Regions from separate parts of the Streptomyces sp. NPDC102360 genome, predicted to be linked through region 3. Evidence: riboswitches for the same ligand, from Rfam matches in the RefSeq annotation. Region 3 holds a riboswitch; each other region holds the start of a gene.
What was found. Region 3 has a riboswitch for cyclic di-AMP ahead of ACIRHA_RS10135 (peptidoglycan DD-metalloendopeptidase family protein). Riboswitches for the same ligand answer to the same signal wherever they lie in the genome.

Region 1 (9,718 bases), on a different contig from region 3:
CAGACCTTTGAACCCCAAAGTTTCGAGACGCAGAGCTTCGAGACGCAGAGTTTTGAGTTCCAGGGGTTCGAGGCGCAGCACTTCGAAGCGCAGGGCTTCGAGACCCAGAGCTTCGAGGCGCCGTCCTTCGAGACGCAGAGCTTCAGCACGCACGACATGCTCGGCACGCCCGACCCGCACGACACCCAGGGTTTCACCCACACCTTCCAGTCCCCGGTCTTCGGTACGACCGCCTACGACACGGGCGCGTACGACGCCACACAGTGGAACGCTGCCGAGCACGGGCACGAGCACGAGCACGAGCCGATCGTGGACCCGGCCCCCGAAGCGGACCATGCGCATGCGCACGGCCCCGACCTCGACTCCGATCTCGGCCCCACTCCCGGCCTCGACCCCACCCCCGAGCCCTCCCCCGCGCCCCCGCAGCCCACGTCACGCCGGGCCGGGAAGAACGTCTCGCGTGGGCGCGCAGGCCGTCGTCGTCCGCCGGCCAAGCGGTCCGCGCTCGTCACCGTCGTCGTGCCCTCGGTCTGTGTGGTCGGCGTCGCCGGAATCGCCGCGGCGAGCGTCGGCGGGGGCAGCGGGGACGGCGGCAAGGAGACGCAGGCCGCGGCCGCTTCGGACGCGCAGGCCGTGAAGCCGGCCGTCGCCAACAACAAGCTGGACTCGCAGTTGAAGGACCTGTCCGCCGACGCGGGCGACTTCGCCGACCGGGCGAGCCGCACGCAGGAGCGGATCGACCTCAAGGCGAAGCAGGAGGCGGCGCGCAAGCAGGCCGCCGAGGAGGCCGCGCGCAAGGAAGCGGCGCGGCCCAAGTTCGTGCTGCCGGTGAAGCAGCACGGGCTGAGCGCCTTCTTCGGGCAGGCCGGCGTCAACTGGATGTCCCAGCACTCCGGCATCGACTTCCCCGTCTCGTACGGGACTCCGGTGATGGCCGCGACGGACGGCACCGTGAAGACGGAGTGGAACAGCGCGTACGGGAACATGGCCAAAGTGGTCGCCAAGGACGGCACGGAGACCTGGTACTGCCACCTGTCCACGCACACCGTGACGAGCGGTCCGGTGAAGGCCGGTGACGTGATCGCGCGGTCCGGGAACTCCGGCAACTCGACCGGCCCGCACCTGCACTTCGAGGTGCGGCCCGGCGGCAGCGCGGCGATCGACCCGCTGCCGTGGCTGCGCAGCCACGGCCTCAACCCGAACTGAGCCGCTCCCTCCACAGCCCTCGCTGAGCCGCTCCCCCTTCGAGCAAGCGGCTCAGCGAGGCGGCAGGCCGCTACAGCTTCTCGACCGGCGCGTACCGCAGCAGCAGCCGCTTCGGCTTCGGGTCGCCGAAGTCGATCGACGCCTCCGACTTGTCACCCGTGCCCGACACGCCCACCACCGTGCCGAGACCGAACTGGTCGTGCGTGACGCGGTCGCCGACGCTGAGGGCCACCACCGGCTTGGAGTTCGCCCGGCTCGTGGCGAAGGCCGGCGTCGTACCCGTGCGGGAGCGCGAGGACGACAGCGTGGCCGCGATGCCGCCACCGATGCTCTTGGTCGAGGCCGCGGGCGTGGACGGGCCGGTGCGCTTCCAGTCCAGGTGGCCGACCGGGATCTCCTCCAGGAACCGGGAGGGCGGGTTGTACGAAGGCTGGCCCCAGGCGCTGCGCATGGAGGCACGCGTCAGATAGAGGCGCTGTCGCGCGCGCGTGATGCCCACGTACGCGAGGCGGCGCTCCTCCTCCAGCTCCTTGGCCTGGCCGAGGGAGCGCATGTGCGGGAAGACGCCGTCCTCCAGGCCGGTCAGGAAGACGACCGGGAACTCCAGGCCCTTGGCCGTGTGCAGCGTCATCAGCGTGATGACGCCGCTCCCGTCGTCCTCCTCGTCGGGGATCTGGTCGGAGTCGGCGACGAGGGCGACGCGCTCCAGGAAGGCGGAGAGTCCCCCGCCGCTCGTCCCGGCCTCACCCTCGGCCGTGCCGCCGCCCGCCTCGGTCCCGCCCTCCGCCGTGTCCTCGCCCGCGGCGGACTCCTGCTCGAACTCCAGGGCCACGGCGGCGAGTTCCTGGAGGTTCTCGATCCGGGTCTCGTCCTGCGGGTCGGTGGAGGCCTGCAGTTCGGCGAGGTAGCCGGTGCGCTCCAGGATGGCCTCGAGGACCGTGGCAGGACCCGCGCCCGACTCCACGATCGTGCGGAGGTCCTCCATCAGCGTGTTGAACCGCTTCACGGCGTTCGCCGAGCGGGCCGCCATCCCGTACGCCTCGTCGACGCGGCGCAGCGCCTGCGGGAAGGAGATCTTCTCGCGCTGGGAGAGCGCGTCGATCATCGCTTCGGCGCGGTCGCCGATACCGCGCTTCGGCACGTTGAGGATGCGGCGCAGCGGCACCGAGTCCTCGGGGTTGGAGAGCACGCGCAGGTAGGCCAGGACGTCCCTGACCTCCTTGCGCTCGTAGAAGCGGACGCCGCCGACGACCTTGTACGGCAGGCCGGTCCTGATGAAGATCTCTTCGAAGACACGGGACTGCGCGTTCGTCCGGTAGAAGACCGCGACGTCGCCCGCCAGCGCGTCGCCCGCGTCCGTGAGCCGGTCGATCTCGTCGGCGATGAACTGCGCCTCGTCGTGCTCGGTGTCCGCGACGTAGCCGGTGATCTGGGCGCCGGGTCCCTCGTTGGTCCAGAGGTTCTTGGGGCGGCGCGACTCGTTGCGCTCGATCACCGCGTTCGCCGCGCTGAGGATCGTCTGCGTGGAGCGGTAGTTCTGCTCCAGCATGATCGTCTTCGCGTTCGTGTAGTCCTCTTCGAACTGCAGGATGTTACGGATCGTGGCGCCACGGAACGCGTAGATCGACTGGTCCGCGTCACCCACGACGCACAGCTCGGCCGGGTCCGCGTCCTCGCCCTCGGTGGGGCCGACCAGTTCCCTGACCAGCGCGTACTGCGCGTGGTTCGTGTCCTGGTACTCGTCGACGAGGACGTGGCGGAAGCGGCGGCGGTAGTGCTCGGCGACGTCCGGGAACGCGCGCAGCAGGTTCACCGTCGTCATGATCAGGTCGTCGAAGTCCAGCGCGTTCGCCTCACGCAGGCGTGCCTGGTACATCGCGTAGGCCTGGGCGAGGGTCTTCTCGAAGCCGTCGGCAGCCGTGCCCGCGAAGTCCTCCTCGTCGATCAGCTCGTTCTTGAGATTGCTGATCTTCGCGCTGAAGGACTTCGGCGGGAACTTCTTCGGGTCAAGGTCCAGGTCGCGGCAGACGAGCGCCATGAGCCGCTTGCTGTCGGCGGCGTCGTAGATCGAGAAGGAGGACGTGAAGCCCAGCTTCTTGCTCTCCCGGCGCAGGATGCGGACGCAGGCGCTGTGGAAGGTGGAGACCCACATGGCGTTCGCGCGCGGGCCCACCAAGTCCTCGACGCGCTCCTTCATCTCGCCCGCGGCCTTGTTCGTGAACGTGATCGCGAGGATCTGGCCGGGGTGCACTCCGCGCTCGGCGAGCAGGTACGCGATGCGGTGCGTGAGGACGCGGGTCTTGCCGGATCCGGCGCCCGCGACGATGAGCAGCGGGGCGCCGCCGTGCACGACGGCCGCCTGCTGGTTCTCGTTCAGCCCCTCGAGGAGGGTGGCCGAGTCGAGGACCGGGCGCGGGGCGCCGTCCCGATAGTGCGCGTCCCGCTCCGGGGGCACACCGAACAGCCCGTCCGGCATCGGCTCCGGGGCCCCGTCGTCGTACTCGGGGTCCGGGGGCGGCGGCGGGGGCTCCTCCGCACTGTTCTGGAGGCCGGTCAGGAAGCTGTCGTCAAAGAGGCTGCTCATCGCTCTACGAGTCTAGGCCGCCCCACTGACAACCCGCGGCCCCCTTGGAAATCCAAGGGGGCCCAGAGGAAGAGATCACGAAAATGTATCGGGCATATCGAACATCAACCTTCACAGCAGCCACACGAGTTGGCTACGGTGCAGCCGGGCAGCCCGTCCCCCCGCCCGCGGAAGTCGCGGCGAACGGGCAGCCCCCGCTGAGTTCCGTACGCCGCGAGGCAGGGAACCGGGGACCCAACCGACCTTGGGGTGAATCGGTCAGCCGACCGTAGGGCAGCCTTCCACGTACCACGCCCGAACCCGACAGCTAACCCGGTAGGCGGACGACGGAAGGAGTCGCCTGCCTTGGCGTCGCACCGCAAGCCCCGCAGCCGTTCCCGGATGACCGGCGGCCTTCGCACGACCCCGGCGGTCGGCATCACGACCGCCGCCCTCACGTCCGTGGCCCTGCTCTCGCAGACGGCGCAGGCCGCGCCCGCGCAGCCGTCGTCGAAGCCGCGTCTCGAAGAGGTCCAGCAGAAGGTCGACACCCTGTACCGGCAGGCCGAGGTCGCCACCCAGAAGTACAACGGCGCCAAGGAACGGACCGACTCCAAGAAGCACCAGGTCGACAAGCTCCTCGACGATGTCGCGCAGCGCACCGAGGACATGAACACGGCCCGCCAGAAGCTCGGCAGGTACGCCGCCGAGCAGTACCGCTCGGGCAGTGTGAGCGACACCGCGACCATGTTCCTCGCGGACGACCCGGAGGACTACTTCTCGCAGCGCCAGCTGATGAGCCGGCTGACCGACGAGCAGAAGAAGTCGATCGACGACTATCAGAAGCAGACACGCGAGACCGCGAAGAAGCGCACCGAGGCCCAGTCGAGCCTCGAGGACCTCACCGACTCGCAGGCCGAGCTGAGGTCCTCGAAGGAGACCGTCCAGACGAAGCTCTCCGACGCGCGTCAGCTGCTGTCCAAGCTGACCGCCGAGGAGAAGGCGCGGCTCGCCGCGATCGAGAAGGCCAAGGAGGAGGCGGCCCGCAAGAAGGCCGCCGAGCTGGCCGCCGAGCAGAAGGCCGCGGAGGCGGCGAAGCGGAAGGCGGCCGAGGAGGCGAAGGAGCAGGGGCAGTCCTCCGGTTCCTCGGGCTCCTCCACCGGCTCGGCGGGCTCATCGGACGCCTCGTACGCCACCAAGGCCGCGCAGGCGCTCGCGTTCGCCAAGGCGCAGGAGGGCAAGCCGTACGTGTGGGGTGCCACGGGACCGGACTCGTACGACTGCTCGGGTCTGACGCAGGCGGCGTGGAAGTCCGCGGGGATCTCGCTGCCGCGGACGACCTGGGACCAGGTCGAGATCGGCAAGACGGTGCCGCTCTCCGATATCCAACCCGGTGACCTGGTGTTCTTCTACGACGACATCAGCCACGTGGGCCTCTACATGGGCGACGGCATGATGGTGCACGCGCCGAAGCCGGGCGCGGTGGTGCGCGAGGAGTCGATCTACTACGACGGCACGTCGTCGATCCACAGCGTGGTGCGGCCTGCCTGAGCCCCGTCGGTGACGCCTGTGACGCCTGTGACGCCTGTGATCAGGTCCAGAGCACCGCGATGAAGATGTTCGCGACGGTGAGCGCGCCGACCGTCGCGAACAGGCCCTTCTCCGCCTTCTCCTCGTCCCGCTTCACATAGACGATGCCGAGGATCACGATCAGGACCGCGAGCTTCACGCCGATCTTGATGTTGTTCACGGTGGAGCCGTCGGCCTGGTTGAGGCCGACCAGGGCGACGCCGGTCACCAGCATCGTCAGCGCGCCGTGCAGCATCGCCTTGTTGAAGCGGGCCGCGCCCTCCTTCATCGCCGACATCTGCGTGAGGAAGCCGCCGAGCAGCGAGGCGATGCCGATGATGTGCAGACCGACGAAGAGGTTGATGAGTACGTCCATGGGGCCGGAGCCTACTTGGGCCCGTTTCGGGCCACTTCGGAGGCCCGGCTGTCACTCTCTGCCACCGCCCGTAACAAATGGGCCAGTTGCGAACAATCGGCCACCAACCCGTTACGCCGAGGTTTAGCGTCCTTGCTCAGGTGACCGGCTCCCCACCGCCGCCCGAACCAGGGGCGGCAGTCGGACACCCCCGCCGAGAAAGGTCCGGCGGCGACCCGCTCCCCCTGTGCGGGCCGCCGCCGGACGCGCGACCGGGGGCCGTGCGTTTCGGACGGCCGCCCAGAGGAGGACCTTGTGCCGGCAGCGCACCGCAAGCCCCGACCGCGTTCGCTCAGCGGTGGCACGGGCCGCACCGCGGCCACCCTCGCCCTCGCCTCCGCGGCCACCGTCACCGCCCTCGACGGCGGGGCGGCGCACGCGGAGCCCGAGCTCAGCCCCACCCAGGTGCGGGCCAAGGTCGACAAGCTGTACCAGGAGGCGGAGGTCGCCACCCAGAAGTACAACGGGGCGAAGGAGAAGGCGGACGGGGCGCGGAAGAAGGTGGACGCGCTCCAGGACGAGGCGTCCCGGCGCACCGAATCCCTCAACTCCGAGCGCGAGAAGCTGGGTTCGGTGGCGGCCTCCGAGTACCGCACCGGAGGCGTGGACCCGTCGGTCCAGCTGCTCCTCTCCTCCTCCCCCGACGCCTACCTCGACAAGGCGTCCCTCACGGAGCGCATCGGCGCCCGGCAGGCCGCCTCGGTCACCCGCGTACAGGGCGAACTCCGCGAGATCGACCAGCTGCGCGGCGACGCCGACGGCACACTCTCCGAACTCCGCGCCAAGAAGGCCGAGTTGGAGGACAACAAGAAGAAGGTGAAGCGAAAACTCGCGGAGGCACGCCGCCTCCTCGACCGCCTCACCCCTGAGAAGCGCACGCCCACCGCCACGCAGAGCGGACACGCCTCGCGCTCGGCGGAACGCGCCGACCTCTCCCAGGCCACCAACTCCCGTGCCAAGGCCGCGGTCTCCTTCGCGTACGGCGCCCTGGGCAGCCCCTACGTATGGGGCGCCACCGGCCCCTCCGCCTTCGACTGCTCGGGCCTGACGCAGGCCGCGTACAAGGCGGCCGGGGTCTCAATCCCCCGCACGACGTACGCCCAGATCGACGCGGGCCCGCGCATCCCGAAGTCCCGGCTCCAACCCGGCGATCTGGTCTTCTTCTACTCCTCGATCAGCCACGTGGGCCTCTACATCGGCGACGGCAAGATGATCCACGCCCCGAACCCGAGCGCACCGGTCCGGGTGGCCCCGATCGACGAGATGCCCTTCGCGGGGGCGACACGGGTGGCGTGATCCTGCCGGACGCCCGACGCTTCTCAGTCCGCCCGCCCCGTGGCCGCCACCGTCACGCCGAGGCCCACCATCGCGAGGCCGCCGGCGCCGCCGACCGCAGCGAGGCGGCGCGGAGAGCGGGCGAACCAGGTGCGGGCCGTGGACGCGACGAGGCCCCAGAGGCTGTCGGAGGCGATCGCGATGACGCTGAACACCAGGCCCAGGAGCAGCATTTGGAGCACCGTGTGCCCCGCCTCCCGGTCGACGAACTGGGGCAGCACCGCCGCGAAGAAGACGATCGTCTTGGGGTTCGCCACGCCCACCACGAAGCCCTCCCTGAGGGTGCGCAGGGTGGTGGTGCCCGCCGCGCCCCGTTCCTCCTCGAACACCGCGCGCAGCGAACGCCGCCCCCGTATCGCCTTGATGCCCAGATAGATCAGGTACGCCGCGCCCACCAGCTTCAGCGTCATGAAGATGGCCACCGAACGCTCGACGAGCGAGCCGATACCGAGGGCCACGGCGATCACGAGGACGTACGCCCCGAGCGCGTTCCCCACGACCGTCGTCAGCGCCGCGCGGCGGCCCTGGGCGAGGGCCCGGCCGACGACGAAGATCACGCTCGGCCCTGGGATGACGATCAGCAGCAAGGACATCGCCGCGAAGGCGAGAAGGCGGTCGGCGGACATCATGGGGTCCATTGAGGCACAGCGGATGCCTCCCGCCCAAACGGATTTCGCCCCGGCCGGCCGGCGCTCACACCAGTCGTCGCGCCGTCGCCCACCGCGTCAGCTCGTGCCGGTTCGAGAGCTGGAGCTTGCGGAGCACCGCCGAGACGTGCGACTCCACCGTCTTGACGGAGATGAAGAGCTGCTTGGCGATCTCCTTGTACGCGTAACCGCGCGCGATGAGGCGCAGGACCTCGCGCTCGCGCTGTGTGAGGCGGTCCAGGTCCTCGTCCACCGGCGGCGCGTCGGTGGAGGCGAAGGCGTCCAGGACGAAACCCGCGAGCCTCGGCGAGAACACCGCGTCGCCCTCCTGGACACGGAAGATGGAGTTGACGAGGTCCGTGCCGGTGATCGTCTTCGTGACGTAGCCGCGGGCGCCGCCACGGATCACGCCGATCACGTCCTCCGCCGCGTCCGACACCGACAGGGCCAGGAAGCGCACCGGGTTCTCCGCGTCCGCCATCATCTGGGCGCTGCGGCGCAGCACTTCGACGCCGCCGCCGCCGGGGAGGTGCACGTCGAGGAGGACCACCTCGGGCCGCGTCGCCGTGATCACCGTGACCGCCTGGTCGACGTCGGCGGCCTCGCCGACCACCTCGACGCCCGTCTCCTCGGTGCGGCCGATCTCCGCCTGGACGCCGGTGCGGAACATCCGGTGGTCGTCGACCAGGACCACTCGTACCCGTCGTGTCTGAGCTGCCTCGTCGGTCATGACGTCCCTTCCGCCCTCTTCATGGTCAGTTCGACCTCCGTGCCGCCGTCCGGCACCGCCCGCAGCCGGGCCGTCCCGCCGTTGCGTTCCATTCGGCCGATGATCGATTCTCTTACGCCCATGCGGTCGGGCGGGATGGAATCGAGGTCGAAGCCGGGGCCCCGGTCGCGTACGGAGACGAAGACCATGTCCCCGTCGACGTCCCCCTCGACCTCCGCGTACACCTGGACGGCGCCGCCCGTGCCACCGTACTTGGCGGCGTTCACCATCGCTTCCCTCGCGGCCTGCATCTGTGCCGACAACTGCTCGTCGAGCGGGGTGTCGCCCACCACCACGACCTCCAGCGGGACCCCGTGCTTGTCCTCGACCTCGGCCGCGTTGCGCTTCACCGCCTCCGCCACCGTCTCCGGCTCCTGCGGGTTCTCCGCGGCCGCCGGCTTGTAGAGCCACGCGCGCAGGTCGCGTTCCTGGGCGCGGGCGAGGCGGCGCACCTCGGCCGGGTTGTCCGCGCCCCGCTGGATCAGGGTGAGGGTGTGCAGGACCGAGTCGTGCACATGGGCCGCGACCTCCGCCCGCTCCTGTGCACGGATGCGCATCAGGCGTTCCTCGGAAAGGTCCTGCGTCATCCGGATCAGGTAGGGGCCCGCGAGGAGTGCGATGCCCACGAGGACGGCGAGCGCCGCCTGGAGAATCGGGCCGATGTGCTCGGTGGCGCCCTGCGTGACGAAGATGCCGGTGACGCCCGCGCCGACGAGCAGCACCCCGGAGCCCGCGCGCGCCAGGCTCAGCGTGCGCCGGCGGCGGCCGACCTCCATCCAGCGGGCCCTGCGCGCGTTGTCGGCCTGCCGCCAGACGAGCGCGACGCCCGCCGCGACGAGCACGGTGGGGATCAGATACGCCTTGGTGTTGCCGGTCAGGTTCACGTTCTCCACGAAGATCATCGCTACGACGACCATCAGGAGCAGGGCGAGGATCTGGCCCTTGTCCGGCTTGCGCGTCACCAGCCTGCGGCGGCCGTCGGTGGACGTCTCCGTGCTGAGGACGGGCGGCCGGTCCGCGCCGACGCCGCCCACGCCCAGCGGCACGAAGAACCAGAACGCCGCGTACAGCAGCGCCCCGAGCCCGTCCGCCATGAACAGGCCCACGAAGACCAGGCGCACCCAGATCACCGGCAGCCCGAGATGCCCCGCGAGGCCCCGCGCCACTCCGCCCAGCCAGCGTCCGTCGCTGCTGCGGTAGAGCTTGCGCGGCGG
Region 2 (9,718 bases), 870 kb from region 3:
TGCACCGCGATCGAAGGGACGTACATGCCCATGGGTCACACGGCCACCGCCGAGGCCGGCTCCGGCGGCCTGACAGCGACCGAGCACCGGCTGGCCAATGGCCTGCGTGTGGTGCTCTCCGAGGATCATCTGACCCCGGTCGCGGCGGTCTGCCTCTGGTACGACGTCGGCTCGCGCCACGAGGTCAAGGGCCGTACGGGCCTGGCTCACCTCTTCGAGCACCTGATGTTCCAGGGCTCGAAGCAGGTGCACGGCAACGGGCACTTCGAGTTCGTCCAGGGCGCGGGCGGCTCGCTCAACGGTACGACGAGCTTCGAGCGCACCAACTACTTCGAGACCATGCCCGCCCACCAGCTGGAGCTCGCGCTGTGGCTGGAGGCCGACCGCATGGGCTCGCTCCTGACGGCCCTTGACGACGAGTCGATGGAGAACCAGCGGGACGTAGTGAAGAACGAGCGGCGCCAGCGCTACGACAACGTGCCCTACGGCACCGCGTTCGAGAAGCTGACCGCCCTCATGTACCCCGAGGGGCACCCCTACCACCACACGCCCATCGGCTCCATGGCCGACCTGGACGCGGCCACCCTTGAAGACGCGCGGAACTTCTTCCGCACCTACTACGCGCCCAACAACGCGGTGCTGTCGATCGTCGGCGACATCGACCCCGAGCGGACGCTGGCCTGGGTCGAGCGGTACTTCGGCTCCATCCCGGGCCACGACGGCAAGCCTGCCCCGCGCGACGGCGCGCTCCCGGAGGTCATCGGCGAGCAGCAGCGCGAGGTCGTCGAGGAGGAGGTCCCGGCACGCGCCCTGATGTCGGCGTACCGGCTCCCGCAGGACGGCACGCGCGCGTGCGACGCCGCCGACCTCGCCCTCACCGTTCTGGGTGGCGGCGAGTCCTCGCGGCTGTACAACCGGCTCGTACGCCGTGACCGCACCGCCGTGGCGGCCGGTTTCGGTCTGCTGCGCCTCGCCGGAGCGCCCTCCCTGGGCTGGCTGGACGTGAAGACCTCCGGAGACGTCGAGGTGCCGGTCATCGAGGCCGCCGTCGACGAGGAGCTCGCCCGGTTCGCCGAAGAGGGCCCGAGTCCCGAGGAAATGGAGCGCGCCCAGGCCCAGTTGGAGCGCGAGTGGCTGGACCGCCTGGGCACGGTCGCGGGGCGCGCGGACGAGCTGTGCCGCTACGCCGTCCTGTTCGGCGACCCGCAGCTCGCCCTGACCGCCGTGGGGCGCGTCCTGGACGTGACCGCCGAGGACGTCCAGGAGATCGCCAAGGCGCGGCTGCGCCCCGACAACCGCGCGTCCCTCGTGTACGAGCCGACCGCGCCCGCCGACACCGAGAACGCCGAGAACGCCGAGAACGCCGAGAACGCTGAGGAGGCGGGCCAGTGACCGAGCAGCTCGCGAACATGGACTTCCATCCCCGGCCGCAGGCGGGCGAGCCCAAGCCCTGGGCGTTCCCGGCCCCGGAGCGCGGCGCGCTCCCCAACGGACTGACGGTGCTGCGCTGCCACCGGCCCGGCCAGCAGGTCATCGCCGTGGAGGTGCACCTGGACGCGCCGCTGGACGCCGAACCGAAGGGCCTCGACGGCGTCGCGACGATCATGGCGCGGGCCTTCAACGAAGGCACCGACAAGCACTCCGCCGAGGAGTTCGCCGCCGAGCTGGAGCGCTGCGGCGCCACGATGGACGCGCACGCCGACCACCCCGGCGTCCGTGCCTCCCTCGAAGTGCCGGCCTCCCGCCTGTCCAAGGGGCTCGCCCTCCTGGCCGACGCCCTGCGGGCCCCCGCCTTCACCGACAGCGAGATCGAGCGCCTCGTCCGCAATCGCCTGGACGAGATCCCGCACGAGAGCGCCAACCCGGCCCGGCGCGCCGCCAAGGAGCTCTCCAGGCAGCTCTTCCCGGCCGACGCGCGCGTGTCGCGCCCGCGCCAGGGCACCGAGGAGACCGTCTCGGCCATCGACGCCGCGGCAGTGCGCGCCTTCTACGACCGGCACGTACGCCCCGCCACCGCGACGGCCGTCGTCGTGGGCGACCTGACGGGCATCGACCTGGACGCCCTCCTCGCCGACACGCTCGGCGCCTGGACGGGTGACACCGCCGAGCCGCGCCCCGTGCCGCCGGTCGTCGCCGACGACACCGGTCGCGTGATCATCGTGGACCGCCCGGGCGCCGTGCAGACGCAGTTGCTCATGGGCCGGGTCGGACCGGACAAGCACGACCGTGTGTGGGCCGCGCAGGTCCTCGGCACGTACTGCCTGGGCGGCACCCTCACGTCGCGCCTGGACCGCGTCCTGCGCGAGGAGAAGGGCTACACCTACGGTGTGCGGTCCTTCGCCCAGGTGCTGCGCTCCGCGCCCGACGGCAGCGGCGCCGCGATGCTCGCCATCAGCGGCTCGGTGGACACGCCGAACACCGGGCCCGCGCTCGACGACCTGTGGAAGGTCCTGCGCACGCTGGCGGCCGAGGGGCTCACGGATGCCGAACGGGACACCGCCGTACAGAACTTGGTGGGTGTCGCCCCGCTGAAGTTCGAGACCGCGGGGGCCGTCGCGAGCACCCTCGCCGACCAGGTCGAGCAGCACCTGCCGGACGACTTCCAGGCGCAGGTGTACCGGCAGTTGGCCGCTACGGGCACCGTGGAGGCCACGGCCGCCGTCGTGAGCGCGTTCCCCGCGGACCGTCTGGTCACGATCCTGGTGGGCGACGCCGCGCAGATCGAGGAGCCGGTGAAGGCGCTCGGTATTGGCGAAGTCACTGTGGTCGCCGGCTGAGCTCGTCTCCCGCGGCACCCCACGAAGCCCCGGCGCCGTCACTGGCCGCCGGGGCTTCGTGGCGTCGGTCACGATCATCCATAATCACCACACGTTCCCAAATGTCCGTATTGGCGTAGAGGTTGCCTGTCTGCCCTGTGGCGTGCGCTACAAAAGGCGGGTTCTGTTTGTTGATTCAAAGACGCCCCGCTTAGCGTTCGGTCCGGCTGTTCGCCAGACGTACGTCGCGCCCGCGACACCGGACAGTCATCGCCGAGTCCCCATGGTGCGAGCCAGGGGAGCCGGGGACCCACCGAAGTCCCTGGGGTGAATCGGGCGCTCTTCCCGTAGGGGAGGGAGTCTGTAGGAGACCTTCCTGCTCCGAACCCGTCAGCTAACCCGGTAGGCGAGAAGGAAGGAAAGGACCAGCCACTTCATGGGGTTCACCCGTGCCACCGGGAAGCACCGCCGTCCCAGCCGCCTGACGCGTACCACCGCTCAGTTCGCGGGCGTCGCCGCCATCACCACGACGGGCGTGGTGGGTGGCCTCGCCGCCCCCGCGCTCGCCGCCGACACCGCGACAGTCCCGCACGACGGCCTCACGCAGGCCGTCGCCATCGGCGACTCCCTGGCCGAGCAGATCGACGCGCAGGCCACCGCGCAGCAGAAGGCGGCCGCCAAGGCGAAGGCCGAGGCCGAGGCCAAGAAGAAGGCCGAGGAGGCCAAGCGCAAGGCCGAGGCGGAGGCCAAGAAGCGGGCCGCCGAGAAGGCCGAGAAGGAGCGCGAGGCCAAGGAGCGCGCCGCCCGCGAGGCCGAGCGCAAGCGCCTGAACAGCTTCGTGTCGCCGATATCCGGCTCGTACGTCTCCACCGCCTACCAGGCCGGCAGCGGACTGTGGTCCTCCGGCAGCCACACCGGCATCGACTTCCACGCCTCCAGCGGCACTTCGGTGCACGCGGTCGGCATGGGTACCGTCGTCGAGGCCGGCTGGGGTGGCGCGTACGGCAACAACGTCGTGATCAAGATGAAGGACGGTACGTACACCCAGTACGGTCACATGTCCTCGATCGGCGTCTCCGTCGGCCAGGACGTCACCCCCGGTCAGCAGATCGGCCTCTCCGGAGCCACCGGCAACGTCACGGGCCCGCACCTCCACTTCGAGGCCCGTACCGGCCCCGACTACGGCTCGGACATCGACCCCGTCGCGTACCTGCGACAGCACGGTGTGAACGTCTGACCCGCCAGGCACACTCCACGAAAGCCCCGGCTCATCGAGCCGGGGCTTTCGTGTGCGCGGGTCCGCGGTGTCCAAAAAATATCCCCGGATTCAGTTCTCTCGTCGGAAATTCAAGTCCGGTGGAATAGAGTCACGGGGTAAACGTTCCGGCCGCGTGTCATTCGCGCCCGACCGGGCGTCAATAGACCGCGTGTCGCGGGCATTGAGGCGGAGGTCGAGTCATGCGCATTCCCGCACAGTCGGTATGCACAGCGATCCGCGACGACATCGTCGCCGGCGTGTACGAGCGCGGTGGCAGGCTCACCGAGGAACTGCTCGCGCGTCGCTACGGGGTCTCGCGTGTGCCCGTCCGTGAGGCGCTGCGCACCCTGGAGGCGGAGGGGTTCGTCGTCACGCGCAGGCACGCGGGCGCGTGCGTGGCCGAACCCACCGAGCGGGAGGCGGCCGATCTCCTGGAGATCCGCACGCTGCTCGAACCCATGGCGGCCGCCCGCGCCGCGCAGCGCCGCACGGAGGCGCACCTCAAGGTGCTGCGCGGCCTGGTCAGGCTGGGGCAGGAGCGCTCCAGGCGAGGTCAGAGCGAGGATCTGCGCTCTCTCGGCAGTTGGTTCCACGAGACGCTTACTCAGGCTTCCGGCAGCCCCGGCCTGATCACCCTGCTCACCCAGCTTCGCCACAAGATTGCCTGGATGTACGCCGTGGAGAGCCCGGCCCGGCCGGCCGAGTCCTGGGCCGAGCACGGCGCCATCGTCGACGCCGTGGCGCGGGGTGACGCGGAGCGTTCCCGCGCCCTGACCGTCCTGCATGCGGAGCGGGCGGCGGCCGCCCACAGGCTGCGCGTGCCCCGCGCGGGCGAGCGCGTGAGGACTTCGCAACATGCAGTCAACACGGTGGGTCGCCAGCTTTAACAAAAGCGCCGTATACAAAGAAGTGCACTATTCGGCGAATGAATCGAATGAGGTGCGGATCAATTCCAGCTGCCTGGTTCCTCCTATTCTCTGTTGCCCAATTCGTGTCGCAATGGTGAACGAAAAAGCCGCGCGTCCCTCTTCGGGGCGCGCGGCTCAGCCGTACTGCTTTTGCCTTTGTGTCAGACGGTCTCGGGAAGCTCCTCGAGCCCCTCGGCGACCAGCTTCGCCAGACGGTCGAGCGCGGCGTCCGCGCCCTCGGCGTCGGAGGCCAGCACGATCTCCTCGCCGCCCTGCGCGCCCAGGCCGAGCACGGCCAGCATGGAGGCGGCGTTGACGGGGTTGCCGTCGGCCTTGGCGATCGTCACGGGAACGCCGGCCGCCGTGGCAGCGCGGACGAAGATGGAAGCGGGGCGGGCGTGGAGGCCCTCGGCCCAGCCGACGTTGACGCGGCGCTCAGCCATGTGATGCTGCCCTTCAGGTGTCTCACGGTTGTCTAGACCAGTGTTCCATATCGTAAGGCGTGCGTGACGCGGACCCAGGTCCTCGCCGGCACGGCCCTTCGGTCCTCCATAGGGTGCCTTCCGTACGCACGGGCCGCGACCCGTACGACAGGCCGTCATCTGTCAGTGCCCGGCCCTACTCTTGCGGCATGGAGACCCCGTCGGACCGGCATGAGTATCCCGCCCACTGGGAGGCCGACGTAGTGCTGCGCGACGGCGGCACCGCGCGGATCAGGCCCATCACGACCGCGGACGCCGAGCATCTGACCAGCTTCTACGAGCAGGTCTCGGACGAGTCGAAGTACTACCGCTTCTTCGCGCCCTACCCACGACTGTCCGCCAAGGACGTGCACCGCTTCACCCATCACGACTACGTGGACCGGGTCGGTCTCGCGGTCACGGTGGGCGGCGAGTTCATCGCCACGGTGCGCTACGACCGGATCAACGCGCAGGGCCTGCCGGCGACCTCCCCGGCCGACGAGGCGGAGGTCGCCTTCCTCGTGCAGGACGCCCACCAGGGCCGAGGCGTCGCATCGGCGCTCCTGGAGCACATCGCGGCCGTCGCCCGCGAGCGCGGCATCCGCCGGTTCGCCGCCGAGGTACTGCCCGCCAACAGCAAGATGATCAAGGTGTTCCGGGACGCCGGATACACGCAGAAGCGCAGCTTCGAGGACGGCGTCGTCCGCCTGGAGTTCGATATCGAGCCCACGGAGGCGTCGCTCGCTGTGCAGCACGCGCGCGAGCAGCGCGCCGAGGCCCGCTCGGTGCATCGCCTGCTCGCGCCCGGCTCAGTCGCCGTGATCGGCGTGGGGCGTGCGGCCGGAGGAGTGGGCCGCAGCGTTCTCGACAACCTGAAGGACGCGGGTTTCACGGGGCGCCTGTACGCGGTGAACCAGGCGTTCGAACATGACGTCACCGAGATCGACGGCGTGCCCGCCCACCGCTCCGTACGCGACATCGACCCGGCCGCCCCGGTCGACCTGGCCGTCGTCGCCGTGCCCGCCCCGGACGTCCCCGAGGTCGTCGCCGAGTGCGGAGAGCGCGGCGTGCAGGGCCTCGTCGTGGTCTCCGCCGGCTACGCCGAGAGCGGGGAGGAGGGCCGCGAGCGCCAGCGTGCCCTGGTCCGCCAGGCCCGCAGCTACGGGATGCGCATCGTCGGTCCGAACGCCTTCGGAATCGTCAACACCTCACCGGAGGTACGGCTCAACGCCTCGCTCGCCCCCGAGATGCCGCGCCCCGGACACATCGGCCTGTTCGCCCAGTCCGGCGCCATCGGCATCGCGCTCCTGTCCCGCCTGCACCGCAGGGGCGGGGGCGTCACCGGGGCCAGCGGGGTCTCCACGTTCGTCTCAGCGGGCAACCGCGCGGACGTCTCCGGGAACGATGTCCTGCAGTACTGGTACGACGACGCGGACACCGACGTCGCCCTGATGTACCTCGAATCGATCGGCAATCCCCGCAAGTTCACCCGCCTCGCCCGCCGCACCGCCGCCGCCAAGCCCCTGGTGGTCGTGCAGGGCGCCAGGCACAGCGGCATCGCTCCGACGGGACACGCGGTGCGGGCCACCCGCCTCCCGTACGCCACCGTGTCCGCACTGCTGCGCCAGGCGGGGGTCATCCGGGTCGACACGATCACGGAACTCGTGGACACCGGCCTCCTGCTGGCCCGCCAGCCGCTGCCCGAGGGGCCACGCGTCGCCATCCTGGGCAACTCGGAGTCGCTCGGCCTCCTGACGTACGACGTGTGCCTCTCCGAAGGGCTGCGCCCCAAGCCGCCGCTGGACCTGACGACGGCCGCGTCCGCCGCCGACTTCCGGGCCGCTCTGGAGCAGGCATTGGCCGACGAGAAGACGGACGCCGTCGTGGTCACCGCGATCCCCGCTGTGGGGGAGGGCCCCTCGGAGGACGCGGAACTCGCGGCCGCGCTGAGTGCGGCCGCCGCCACCGGGCCCACGAAGCCGGTACTCGTCGTCCACGTCGAGCTCGGTGGCCTCGCGGAAGCACTCTCCGCCGCGGCCAGTACAGGGCCCAACGCGCCCGACACGCCACCGCAGCGAGCCACCCACGAAACGGCCTCGGAGGAGCCGCCGCCTCCCGCGGAGGCGGCGACCGCCCCGCGCCTCATCCCCGCCTACCCGGCCGCCGAGCGCGCCGTCCGCGCGCTCTCCCAAGTGGCCAAGTACGCCCAGTGGCGACGCGACGCGGCCGCACCCGGCAAGGTGCCCGAGTACGACGCCGTCGACGAGCAGGGGGCCGCCGAGCTCATCACGGAACTGCTCGCCGAGGAGGGCGACCCGCGAGGCTCCGACCTCGCCCCGGAGGACGCCCGCGCCCTGCTGTCCCGCTACGGCATCGACGTACGCGGCACGCTGCCCGCGCCCGGCCCGGACGAGGCCGCGGCGGCGGCACGCGCGCTCGGCTACCCGGTGGCCCTGAAGACGACGGCCCCGCACCTGCGGCACCGCCCCGACCTCGGCGGCGTACGCCTGGACCTGGCCGGTGAGGGAGAGCTGCGGCGCGCCTACGAGGACCTGACCCAGCGGCTCGGCAAGCCCGCCGAACTGCGGCCGGTCGTGCAGGCGATGGCACCGCGCGGAGTCGACACCGTCGTACGCGCCGTCATAGACCCGGCCGCGGGCGCCGTGCTCTCCTTCGGGCTCGCCGGAGCCGCCTCCGAGCTGCTCGGTGACACCGCGCACCGCTTGATCCCGGTGACCGACAAGGACGCGCAGGCGATCGTGCGGTCCATCAAGACATCCCCGATCCTGTTCGGCTGGCGCGGCGCGGCACCGGTCGACACGCCCGCGCTCGAAGAGCTGCTGCAGCGGGTGTCGCGCCTCGTCGACGACCACCCCGAAGTCGTCGGCGTCGCCCTCGAACCCGTCGTCGTGGCGGAGCGCGGCCTGACGGTCCTCGGCGCCTCCGTCCGGCTCGCGCCGCCGCCCGCCCGCGACGACCTCGGCCCGCGCACCCTGCCCGCCGCGTACTGAACCACCTCGCAGCCACCCCGCACGGAGCCCTCACGGAGAGTTATCCACAGGGGCATCGGCAGTCTCTTCACGGGCCTTAGGATGGACCCCATGGCCAAGACCAGTACGACGACCCAAGGGCTGCGAGCGGCGATCGAGCGCAGCGGCTACTACCCGGCTCTTGTGGCCGAGGCGGTGGAGGCCTCGGTCGGCGGCGAGCCGATCTCGTCGTATCTGGTGCACCAGGAGACCACGTTCGATGCGAACGAGGTCCGCCGTCATGTCACCGTCCTGGTCCTGACCGACAGCCGCTTCATCGTCAGCCACACCGACGAGCAGGCGGCCGACAGCACGTCCCCGACGTCGTACGCGACGACGTCGACGGAGTCCGTGCAGATCGGCCGGATCTCGTCGGTCGTGCTCAGCCGCGTCGTCGCCAATCCGGAGAAGTACGTCCCTGGGTCGCTGCCCCGCGAGGTCGTCCTCACCATCGGCTGGGGCGCCGTGTCCCGCATCGACATGGAGCTGGCGACCTGCGGCGACCCCAACTGCGAGGCGGACCACGGATACACGGGCAGTACGACCGCGGACGACCTGAGCCTGCGCGTCAGCGAGGCCGGGGACGGCCCGGAGACCGTGCGCCAGGCACTCACCTTCGCCCAGTCCCTCTCCGAGGCCATCGCGGACGCGGGCCGCCGATGACGCAGGCCGCCTGGGACGATGTAGAGCCGCTGCCCGTCCACTCCGCTCCCGTCCCGGCGTACGGCACCGGATCCCTCGCGGATCTGCTGCCCACCATCGGCGCCCACCTGGGCGTGCCCGGCTGTACCGTCGGCATCCCCGAGCTGCAGCCGGTCGACCGCGCCTGCGTGTTCCTGATCGACGGCCTGGGATGGGAGCAGCTCAGGGCGCACCCGGACGAGGCCCCGTTCCTCAGTTCGCTCATATCGTCCTCGCGCGGCGGCACCGGCCGCCCCATCACCGCGGGCTACCCGGCGACCACCGCGACCTCTCTCGCTTCCGTGGGCACCGGCCTTCCTCCCGGCGCGCACGGCCTGCCCGGTTACACCGTGCGCAACCCGGACACCGGCGAGCTGATGAACCAGCTCCGCTGGAACCCCTGGACGAAGCCGAGGACCTGGCAGCCGTACCCCACGATCTTCCAGCGCGCCCACGAGTCGGGCGTTCACACGGCACAGGTATCCGCGCCGCACTTCGAGTCGACTCCCCTCACCAAGATCGCCCTCAGCGGCGGCACGTTCCACGGCCGCCTCTCCGGCGAGGACCGCATGGACCTGGCCGCCGAGCAACTGGCCGCGGGGGACCGGTCGCTCGTCTACACGTA
Region 3 (9,718 bases):
AGGCCGTGTACCCGCTCCTGGACGACGAGGAGACGGCCCGTCAGCGGCTCGCGGACGCCTTCGCGGTGGACGTCGACGGCATCGGTCTCGACGAACTGGTGGGGGGCTGCGGCGTCGCGGAGGCGGTCCTGGTCGCGCTGGACCGCGCCGGCCGCTCCTACGAAGGCACCCGTGTGTCCCTGCAGGGGCTGGGCACCATGGGCGGCGCCACGGCACGCTTCCTCGCGCGCGCGGGGCTCACGATCGTGGCGGTGGCCGACCTGAAGGGCACCATCGCCAACGACGCGGGCCTCGACGTGGAGGCGCTGCTCGCCGCCCGCGACGCCTACGGCACGGTCAACCGTGAGCGGCTGCGCGCGGAGGACCGTGAACTGCCGGGCGACGCCTGGCTGTCGGCGGACGCGGACGTACTGATCCCGGCCGCGGTCTCGTACGCGATCGACGCGGCGAACCAGGAGCGGATCACGGCCCGCTGGGTCGTCGAGGCGGCGAACATGCCGGTCCTCGCGGACGCCGAGCAGCTCCTGACCCGGCGCGGCATCACGGTCCTGCCGGACGTGGTCGTCAACTCCGGGACGAACGCCTGGTGGTGGTGGACCCTGTTCGGCGACATCGGCGCCGACGCGGACGAGGCCTTCGCCTACACGCGGCGCTCCATGCGCTCCCTGATCGACCAGATGCTCGCGCGCGCGGAGGGCGACGGAACGACCCCGAGGGCCGCGGCGCACGCCATCGTCGCCGACCGCCTGCCGATCCTCGCGGAGAGGTTCGGGTGGTACAGGTGACGACGACAACAAGCCTGGACGCGCTGTACGACCCGGCGTCCGTCGCGGTCGTCGGCGCGTCCGACAACCCGGAGAAGTGGGGCTACTGGCTCGCGGCGGGCGCCCTGACCGGCCGCGCCCGGCGCGCGGTCCACCTGGTCAACCACAAGGGCGGCCACCTCCAGGGCGAACCGTTCCGCCCCGGCCTCTCCGCACTGGCCGCGCCACCCGAGCACGTGGTGGTCGCGGTCCCGCCCCACCAGGTGCGCCCCGTGGTCCAGGAAGGCCTCGACACCGGCGCCCGCTGCTTCACGGTGATCACATCGGGCACCGCCGAGGAGGACTCCCTCGCGCACCTGGTCACCTCGCACGGTGCCCGTCTGCTGGGCCCGAACTGCATGGGCATCGTCGACACCAGCAGCCAACTCCGGCTCAGCTGGGGCGACTTCCCGACCGGCGCCCTCGGCCTGGTCTCGCAGAGCGGCAACCTGGCCCTGGAGATCGGCAGACATCTCGGCCGTGCGGGCGCCGGCTTCTCGCGCTTCGTCTCGCTCGGCAACCAGCGGGACATCGACGCCGCCGACGCCCTGGAGTCCCTGATCGCCCACGAGCCCACGAGAGCGATCGCGGCGTACGTGGAGGACTTCCGGGACGGCCGCCGCCTCGCGGACGTCCTGGCGGCCGCGCACGCCGCGGGAAAGCCGGTCCTGCTCCTCACGGTGGGCCGCAGCGCGGCATCGGGCCGCGCGGCCGCCTCCCACACAGGCGCCCTGGTCAGCCCGCACGCCACGGTCGCCGCGGTCTGCCGCGACGCCGGCGCCCTCCTCCTGGACTCGGCGGGCGAACTCGTCGACACAGCCCTCCACTTGATGTCCCCCACCCTCCCTCTCGTACGTTCCCGCCCCCACCCCCCACGCCACGAAACCACCCCCGCCCCCACCCCCGACCAAGCCAGCGCCACCCCAGCCCCACCGCACCGGATCGCCGTGATCGGGGACAGCGGCGGTCAGGGCGCGCTGGCGGCCGATTCGTTCGCCGCGTGCGGCTTCGATGTGCCCGCGCTCTCCCCGGCCACCGTCGAGGCCCTGGCCGCGCACCTGCCGCCGGGCGCGGGACGGGCGAACCCGGTCGACCTGGCCGGTGCGGGCGAGCGGGACCTGGCCGCCTACGCGCGCGTGGCGGCCACCCTGCTGCACAGCGGCGACGCGGACACGGTCGTACTCACCGGCTACTTCGGGGACTACGCGAGCGCGAACCCGGCCCAGGCGGGGCGCGAGTGCGAGATCGCGCACGCCCTCGCCGACGCCGCCGGCGCCGCGGGGCGGGCCCTTCTCGTGCACACGATGGCCCGCGACACCCCGGCACTCGCCGTTCTCAGGGAACGCGGCGTCCCCGTCCACGAGCGCGTCGAGCAGGCGGCGACGGCACTCGCGGGCACCGTGCGCCTGGCCTCCGCCACGCCGCGCCTGCCGCAGGAGCGGACCGCGCCCCCGGCGGCGTACGAGGTCGAGGACGGCGGCTACGAGCGGGTGCGGGAGCTGCTGGCGTCCTACGGAGTCGCGTTCCCCACGGCCGAGTTCGTGGCGGACGCGGACGCGGCGGCGGAGGCCGCCTACCGCACGGGCTACCCCCTGGTCCTCAAGGCGATGGGGCTCGCCCACAAGACCGAGGCCGGCGGTGTGGCGTTGCACATCGCCGACGAGGCCGCCCTGCGGACCGCGTTCGCGCGGATGCGGGAGGCCACGGGGGCGGCCCGGTACGCGGTCGAGGCGATGGCGACACCTCCGTACGCGCGCGAACTCATCGTCGGCGTACGCAAGGACGCGGCGTTCGGCCCGGTCGTCATGGTCGGCGCCGGGGGTGTCACCGCCGAGCTGCACGCCGACACGGCGTTGGCGCTTGCCCCGCTCACCCCGGCACGCGCGCGTGCCCTGCTCCTTGAGCTGCGGCACGCGCCGCTCCTGACAGGGTGGCGCGGCGCACCGGCCGTCCACCTGGAGGCGGCCGTGGCGGCGGTGTGCGCGGTGGCGCAGGCCGCAGCGGACCACCCGGAGCTGACCGACCTGGAGGTCAACCCGCTCCTGGTGCACCCCGGCGGCGCCATCGCCCTGGACGCGCACGCAGCCCTGTCAAGCCCCGCCGGCGATTGAGGCGCGGGGTCCGGGGCAGAGCCCCGAGACCTCAACCACTGTGGCCGGGCCCCTCCACGGACCCGACCACGGTGGTCCGCGCCCGCCGCCGCGCGGGCGCACCGCACGCGTAGAACACCAACCCGATCACGACGAAGAGCAGCAGCGGCAGCACCTGGCTGAGCGTGTACGGCAGCCGCTGTCCTGCGAACGACTCGGGGAGGGAGTCCGCCGGGTTGCCCGCCGTGCCGAACCACCCGACCCCGAAGCCGGGCCAGACGAGCACGACCACGGTGAACGCCACGAAACCGGTGGAGAGCGCGGTCACGAGCCAGGCGCCCGCCCGGCCGCCCGGCACGGCGTAGGGGCGCTCCTGGTCGGGGTACTTGCGGCGCAGCACGGCGAGGCTCGGGAACGTGATGACGTAGGAGATGAACGTCGTGCTGATGGTCAGGCCGAGGCCCGCCGCGAAGTACTTCTCGCCGTCGCCTCCGGTGAGGTTGAGGGCGACGACGAACAGGATCGAACCGAGCACGGCGGACAGGATGTTGACCCGTACCGGGGTGCCGTGCTTCTCGGAGATGCGGCCCAGCCAGGCCGGACCCGCGCCGTCCGCGCACGCCACGGCCTGCGCGCGGTGGGCGCCCATCGCCCAGGTGACACCGGAGGTGAGCAGGCCGATGATGAGGCCGGCCGCGGCGACCCCGCCGAACACGGAGCCGAGCCCGGTCAGCGTCACCGTGCCGTCGGCCGCGATGGAGCCGCCGTAGACGGTGAAGACGGCCTTGCAGGCGTCGATGAAGCCGCCCAGGCTGCCGATCTCCTCGCTGGGCAGAACGAACAGGATGCCGAGGATGGGCCCTCCGTAGAGGAGCACGGCGGCGAGGCCGGAGCGCAGGATCGACAGGGGGATGTCGCGGCGCGGGTTCTTCATCTCCTCGGCGGCGGAGCTGGGCAGTTCGAAGCCTACGTAGTTGAAGATGAGCACCGGGACGAGCGCGACGAAGCCCGCATACGTAGGCGTGAATTCGCCCGCGGGCAGGGCGTGCACGCCATGTTCGGCGGCGTACACGACGACGGACACGAGGAAGAAGCCGAGCAGCACGACGCGCGCGACGGCGCCCGCGATGGGCACCCACTTGCCGATGCGTACGGACTGCACCACGGCGAGCGCGCCGCCCCAGATGAACACGAACCCGGCGACGTACTTCCACACGCCCGGCAGCGGCGTGAAGAACTCCTCCCAGGTGGTCAGCGCGATGATGCACAGGCTGCCGCCCACCCAGACCGGATTGGATATCCAGTACAGGAGCTGGTTGACGCCCGCGACGAGCCGGCCGAAGGCGAGGCGCGTCCATACGTACGGGCCTCCCTGCACGGGGAAGGACGAACCAAGTTCCGCGACGAGCAGCCCGTAGGGGAGGAAGAAGACGACGGCCAGAATGACCATCCAGGTCAGGCCCTGCGGGCCCTGTGCGGCGACGGATCCGATGGTGTCCAGGCCGACCAGCGTGCAGATGAGGAAGAACAGCACGTCCAGCCGGCGCAGATCCTTGCGCAGCCGTGAGCGCTGCTCGCCCCAGCCTTCGGAGAGGTCGGGCTCGTCCCCGGCGGGCGGGGTCGGCGAGAGGGATGGCGCTTGGGTCACGATTGCTCCTGGCGAGAACAGCGAGAACGAACGAAAACAGCGAGAACGAAAGAGGACGGCACTGACGGCACTTCGGGTCTTGCTCGGGCCGCGCCTACCCCCGACCGACCGACTTATTGACTGAACAGCCAGTCAGTAGTGGAACGTGACGCGACTGTGACCCCTGCGACGGCGAGCCGTCAAGGGGCCTGCACGTGAACGAGTCGGCACGCGGGAACAACTAGGGTTGCGGCGTGACCAGAGTCCGGTTGAGCGTGGCCGAGCGGCGTGAAGAGCTGCTGGGGGCCGCCATCGAGCAGATCGAGGCGCGCGGAGTGGCCGCCGTGCGCATCGCCGACGTGGCATCGGCGCTCGGCGTGAGCAACGCGCTGGTGCTGTACCACTTCTCGACGAAGGAGAAGCTCGTCGCGGCCGCGTTCGCGCACGCCGCCGAGAGCGACCTGGCCCATCTGCGCAAGCTGCTCGGCCGGCGCACGACGGCACTGAAGCGGCTGCGCGCCGCGGTGCGCTGGTACGCGCCGACGGGTCAGGCCAAGGGGTGGCGGCTGTGGATCGAGGGCTGGGCGGCGGCGCTGCGCGAGCCCGCACTGCGGGAGGTCACACGGGACCTCGACCGGCAGTGGAAGGCGGCGCTCGCGGAGGTGATCGCCGAGGGTGTGGCGGCGGGCGAGTTCGGCTGCCCCGACCCGATGGCGGCGGCGCTGCGGCTCACGGCGCTGCTCGACGGGCTCGCCGTGCAGCTGACGGCGTACGAGGACAAGCGAGCCAAGCCGGGCGCGGTGTCGCGGGCCCGCATGCAGGAGTGGGTGGATGAGGCGCTCGCCCGCGAACTGGGTCTCGAGCGCGCCGAGTTGACCGGGGCGGGGCGCTGACGGGAGGCCGTCAGCACCACCGCGCCGCTTGGGATCAACGCGTCAGGACGCCGCCTCCAGGTGCGCCTTCACCGCGTGCGGGTCCACGAAGCCCTTGGCCTGCACCCGGTCGCCGGAGGACTCGCCGCGCAGTCGGCGCCCGATCCACGGCACCAGGAACTCCCGCGCCCAGTGGATGTCGTCGCGCCGTACCTCGAACGTGCCGCGCTGCGGCAGCGGCGGCCACGCCTGCTCGGGGTCGGCCGGCACCTCGACGCCGAGCGCCTGGGCGGCGCGCAGCGCCACCCGCGTGTGCCCCTCGGGCGACAGGTGGAGACGGTCGCCGTCCCAGGCCCTGCGGTCCTGGATGGACTTCAGGGACCACAGGTCGAGCATCAGGCAGCCGTGCCGGTCGGCGATCGCCCGCACATGCATGTTGTACGTGGCGATCTTGCCGCGCAGGTGCTTGAGCACGGCCACGTCACGGGTGTCGAACCCGGTGGCCACCATGACGGTGCCCGCCGCGTCGGCGAGCTTGGCGACGGCCTTCTCGAAGCGTTCGGCCACGTCGTCCGGGTCGGTGCCGGGGCGGATGATGTCGTTGCCGCCGGCGACCAGGGTCACCAGGTCGGGAGCGAGATCGACCGCCTTCGGGACCTGGTCCGCGACGATCTGGTCGAGGAGCTTGCCGCGCACGGCCAGGTTCGCGTACTGGAAGGTGTCCTCGGGGACACGGTCGTCCAGGAGGACGGCGAGCCGGTCGGCCCAGCCCGCGAACTTGCCGTCGGGGCCGGGGTCACCGACTCCTTCGGTGAAGCTGTCGCCCACGGCCGCGTAGGACCGGATCGTGCCGTTGAGTGAGTCCGTGAGTGCTCTCGATTCGTTTGCCACGACCACACATCTTTCACCCTCGGCTGTGACCTACGCGACCGTAGCCAGGGGTTGACGTGTGGTGAGATAACCCACTCGCCACCTGGGGAATAAGCGTGGAATAAGCGCACGAACGCATTTCGGCGCCCGGGGAACACCCCGGGCGCCGAAGCGAGCGGGCCGCCGAGCGGCCCCTACGTCACGTCTCAGGCGTTCACACCGTGCTCGCTCAGGTACGCGATCGGGTCGATGTCCGAGCCGTAGTCGGCGCCCGTGCGGATCTCGAAGTGCAGGTGCGGGCCGGTGACGTTGCCGGTCGCGCCGGACTTGGCGATCTCCTGGCCGACCGTCACCGTGTCGCCCTGGGCGACACCGATCGAGGACAGATGGCCGTACTGGGAGAAGTGGCCGTCGGCGTGCTCGATGACGACCTCGTTGCCGTACGCGCCGCCCGAGCCGGTCGAGACGACGGTGCCGTCGGCGACCGACTTCACGGAGGTGCCGGTGGGGATCGAGTAGTCGGCGCCGGTGTGGCTGCCGCTGGACCACATGGAGCCGGAGTTGCCGTAGCCGGTGCCCTTGGCGCCGTCGACCGGCGCCGTGTAGTCGCCGGAGGCGGGGGTCTTGGCGCTCGTCTGCGCGGCGGCGGCGCCGCCCTCGGAGCCGGAGTCGCCCTCGGCCGCGCCGCCGAGGTCGAGCTTGACGCCGATCTTGAGGTGGTCCGCGTTGGAGCCGACGGCGTCCTTGTTGTCCTCGTACAGCTTCTTCCAGCCGCCGTCGACGTCCTGCGCCTTGGCGATCTTCGAGAGCGTGTCACCGGCCTTGACGGTGTACGTCGTGGTGTCGGCGGTACCGCCGGACGTCGCGGCCTGCGCGCCGGTGGCGCCCATCAGCGGGAGCGCCACGGCGACTCCACCGGCGGAGGCGACGGCGGCGACACGGGCGATGCGCTGGGAGGTCGAAAGGCGGTGCTTTCCCTTTGCGGGCATGCTGAATTTCCTCTCCGTCGCCTACGAGGTGAGCTGTCGGGTTCGGGCTGGAGATGCCCGGCCGTGCCCGGGGTGCGGGCGCGGCTTCACCCCTAGCCGCTTCGGGAAATCCCTGCGCGGCGTACTGCGTGTGGGTCCCCCGCTCCTGCCGTGACGGGTAGTCGAAAGGAATCCGGACGGCGGCAGGACTAGGCGTTCCGACCGGATTGATTGGTGACCGTAGGCGAACCGCAATGGCTACGACAAACCCCGAATTCACCTGCGGCGGCAATTCCTTGGATTTCTGAGGCGGCCCTGCGTAACCCTGCGTCGACCTTCTTCGCTTTACCAACGCCATACCTTCGGGGATTACTGGGGAGGCAATCCGGGCCACCCGGCACGCAGCGTCACGAACATGAAGCCGGTCACGCACAGGCCCACAAGCCCCTCCGATCCATGCACAGTTGACACAGAACGGGGCGAATCGGACAGATGGTTGCCTGGGGAACCGATGTCGTATCGTCAGGAGCGCGCCCACCGGCGACCCAACGCCGGTGCACCGATTGGGAGGAGCCCCTGTGACGCAGCACGCACCGTCCACCGAGCCCGAGCTGACCGGAGTGCGCAACTTCCGAGACGTGGGCGGCCTGCCCACCGTGGACGGCCGGCGCGTGCGCCAGGGCGTACTGTTCCGCAGCGGCCACCTCGCCCACGCCACGGCCGAGGACTCGACCTTCCTCTCCTCCCTCGGCCTGCACACGGTCTTCGACTTCCGCAACAGCGCGGACCAGAAGCTGGAGGGCGCGGACGTCGCGCTGCCCGGCGTGCGCAATCTGAACCTGCCGCTCAACGACCCGGCCGACGGCGCCGAATTCTGGGCCATGGTCCGCGACGGCGACATCAATCAGCTGCGCCAGATCCTCTCCGAGGGCCGCGCGGCGAACCGGCTCGTCGATTCCTACCGCACCATGATCAAGGAGCGCACCGCCGAGCACAGCCGCGTGCTGCACTCCCTCGCCGAGGACAGCCTCCCCGCGCTGATGCACTGCGCGGCCGGCAAGGACCGCGCGGGTCTGTCGATCGCGGTGACGCTGCTCGCTGTGGGCGTGGAGCGCGACGCCATCGAGGCGGACTACCTCAAGTCCAACGAGAAGCACCGCCGCTACAACGTGCGCCGCACCGCCACCGCGAAGGATGCCTACTCCCCCGAGATCATGGAGCTGCTCAGCCCGCTCTTCGACGCCCGCATCGAGTACCTCAACGCGGGCCTCGAGACCATCGACGAGCACTGGGGCGGCACGGACCGCTACCTCGAAGAGGGCCTGAAGCTCACCGCGGCGACGCGCGAGCGGCTGCGCGAGCGCCTTCTCGACTGACCGCCGAGCGCCGTCCCCTGGTGCCGGGCGGCGCCGGGCGTCACATGGCGCCCGTTGCCGCGCACCTCTCCGAGGTCCGCCGTCACCCCTCCCTGTCGCGAAGTGCCGCGCGGGCGGGGAGGGTCACGGCGAGCAGACCGAGACACACCGCGCTCGCGGCGAACGTGCCGTACAGCAGCGGCGGTATGTACGGGGATTCTCCCGTCATGCCGCGCATCATCGGGGTCAGCGTGATCATCGCGATGGCGGTGCCGAGCAGCACCCCCGCCGCCGACACCAGCAGGCTCTCCCAGCGGAGCATCCGCAGCACCTGGCGACGCGTGGAACCGACGAGGCGGAGCACGGTCAGTTCGCGACGGCGGTCCAGGACCGTCATCACCAGCGTGTTGACCGCCGCGACGGCGGCGAAGCCACCCAGGACCGCGGCCATCGTGTAGTTGGACCAGGCGCCCATTTCGCTGTCCACGCTCCGCGCGACGGCGTAGCCCGAGGCGTCGGTGACCTTGCCGAGTGCGGTGAGCGGCCCGGCGTCGCCGCCGCGCACCAGCAGCGTGCTGTCGAAGCCCGATGTGACATGTCCGGCGAGGGAGGCGCGGTCCATCGTCACCGCCGCCAGGCCAAGGCCCCGGCCGTATACCGCGGCGACCTGCGGGCGGGCCTTCGTGCCGTCGGGGAGACGGAGCGGCAGCCTGTCGCCCACCTTCACCTTCACCTTCGCCGCCGTCGCGAGGGTCTTGTCGATGGCGATGCGACCCGCGCCCACGCGGTCCAGGCTGCCGCGGCGCACATCCAGGTCCTGCACCTTGGCGAGCTCGCCGCCCGAGCCCGAGATGCCCTGGGCCGCGGTCGCCTGCAGCGAGGTCTCCCCTCCCAAGTCGACCGGTACGAGCACCTGCGTGTCGAGCAGGCTCACGGCCGCGTCGACACCGGGAGCGCGGGCCGCCCGGTCGGCGGCGCCCGCCGGCAGGCCTGCCGGATCGGTGACGGCGTGGTCCGCCGTGATGCCCGCGCGCAGCTGGTCCGCGGAGACCTTGCTCTCGCTCGTGTGCATGAAGACCAGCGTCGAGGCGAAGGCCATCGCCAGCACGATCGGCGTGATCGCGGAGGCCGAC

Region 1: linked by a shared signal. The riboswitch ahead of ACIRHA_RS30005 (NlpC/P60 family protein) and the one ahead of ACIRHA_RS10135 (peptidoglycan DD-metalloendopeptidase family protein) in region 3 are both predicted to bind cyclic di-AMP.
Region 2: linked by a shared signal. The riboswitch ahead of ACIRHA_RS13810 (M23 family metallopeptidase) and the one ahead of ACIRHA_RS10135 (peptidoglycan DD-metalloendopeptidase family protein) in region 3 are both predicted to bind cyclic di-AMP.

What each region holds. Positions count from the first base shown of each region.
Region 1 covers NZ_JBIWLG010000009.1:100,012-109,729, forward strand. The annotation lists gene ACIRHA_RS29995 (M23 family metallopeptidase) at 1-1,206, shown strand, start outside; gene pcrA (DNA helicase PcrA) at 1,277-3,790, opposite strand; cyclic di-AMP (ydaO/yuaA leader) riboswitch at 3,976-4,128, shown strand; gene ACIRHA_RS30005 (NlpC/P60 family protein) at 4,136-5,320, shown strand; gene ACIRHA_RS30010 (hypothetical protein) at 5,361-5,714, opposite strand; gene ACIRHA_RS30015 (NlpC/P60 family protein) at 6,009-7,049, shown strand; gene ACIRHA_RS30020 (LysE family translocator) at 7,073-7,717, opposite strand; gene ACIRHA_RS30025 (LuxR C-terminal-related transcriptional regulator) at 7,782-8,465, opposite strand; gene ACIRHA_RS30030 (PspC domain-containing protein) at 8,462-9,718, opposite strand, start outside.
Region 2 covers NZ_JBIWLG010000002.1:981,373-991,090, reverse strand. The annotation lists gene ACIRHA_RS13820 (M16 family metallopeptidase) at 31-1,392, shown strand; gene ACIRHA_RS13815 (M16 family metallopeptidase) at 1,410-2,777, shown strand; cyclic di-AMP (ydaO/yuaA leader) riboswitch at 3,018-3,180, shown strand; gene ACIRHA_RS13810 (M23 family metallopeptidase) at 3,193-3,993, shown strand; gene ACIRHA_RS13805 (GntR family transcriptional regulator) at 4,215-4,901, shown strand; gene ACIRHA_RS13800 (HPr family phosphocarrier protein) at 5,084-5,365, opposite strand; gene ACIRHA_RS13795 (GNAT family N-acetyltransferase) at 5,554-8,394, shown strand; gene ACIRHA_RS13790 (DUF5998 family protein) at 8,485-9,075, shown strand; gene ACIRHA_RS13785 (alkaline phosphatase family protein) at 9,072-9,718, shown strand, end outside.
Region 3 covers NZ_JBIWLG010000002.1:107,455-117,172, forward strand. The annotation lists gene ACIRHA_RS10110 (Glu/Leu/Phe/Val dehydrogenase dimerization domain-containing protein) at 1-785, shown strand, start outside; gene ACIRHA_RS10115 (acetate--CoA ligase family protein) at 782-2,914, shown strand; gene ACIRHA_RS10120 (APC family permease) at 2,946-4,541, opposite strand; gene ACIRHA_RS10125 (TetR family transcriptional regulator C-terminal domain-containing protein) at 4,775-5,413, shown strand; gene ACIRHA_RS10130 (SGNH/GDSL hydrolase family protein) at 5,456-6,238, opposite strand; gene ACIRHA_RS10135 (peptidoglycan DD-metalloendopeptidase family protein) at 6,469-7,251, opposite strand; cyclic di-AMP (ydaO/yuaA leader) riboswitch at 7,255-7,425, opposite strand; gene ACIRHA_RS10140 (tyrosine-protein phosphatase) at 7,809-8,606, shown strand; gene ACIRHA_RS10145 (ABC transporter permease) at 8,689-9,718, opposite strand, start outside.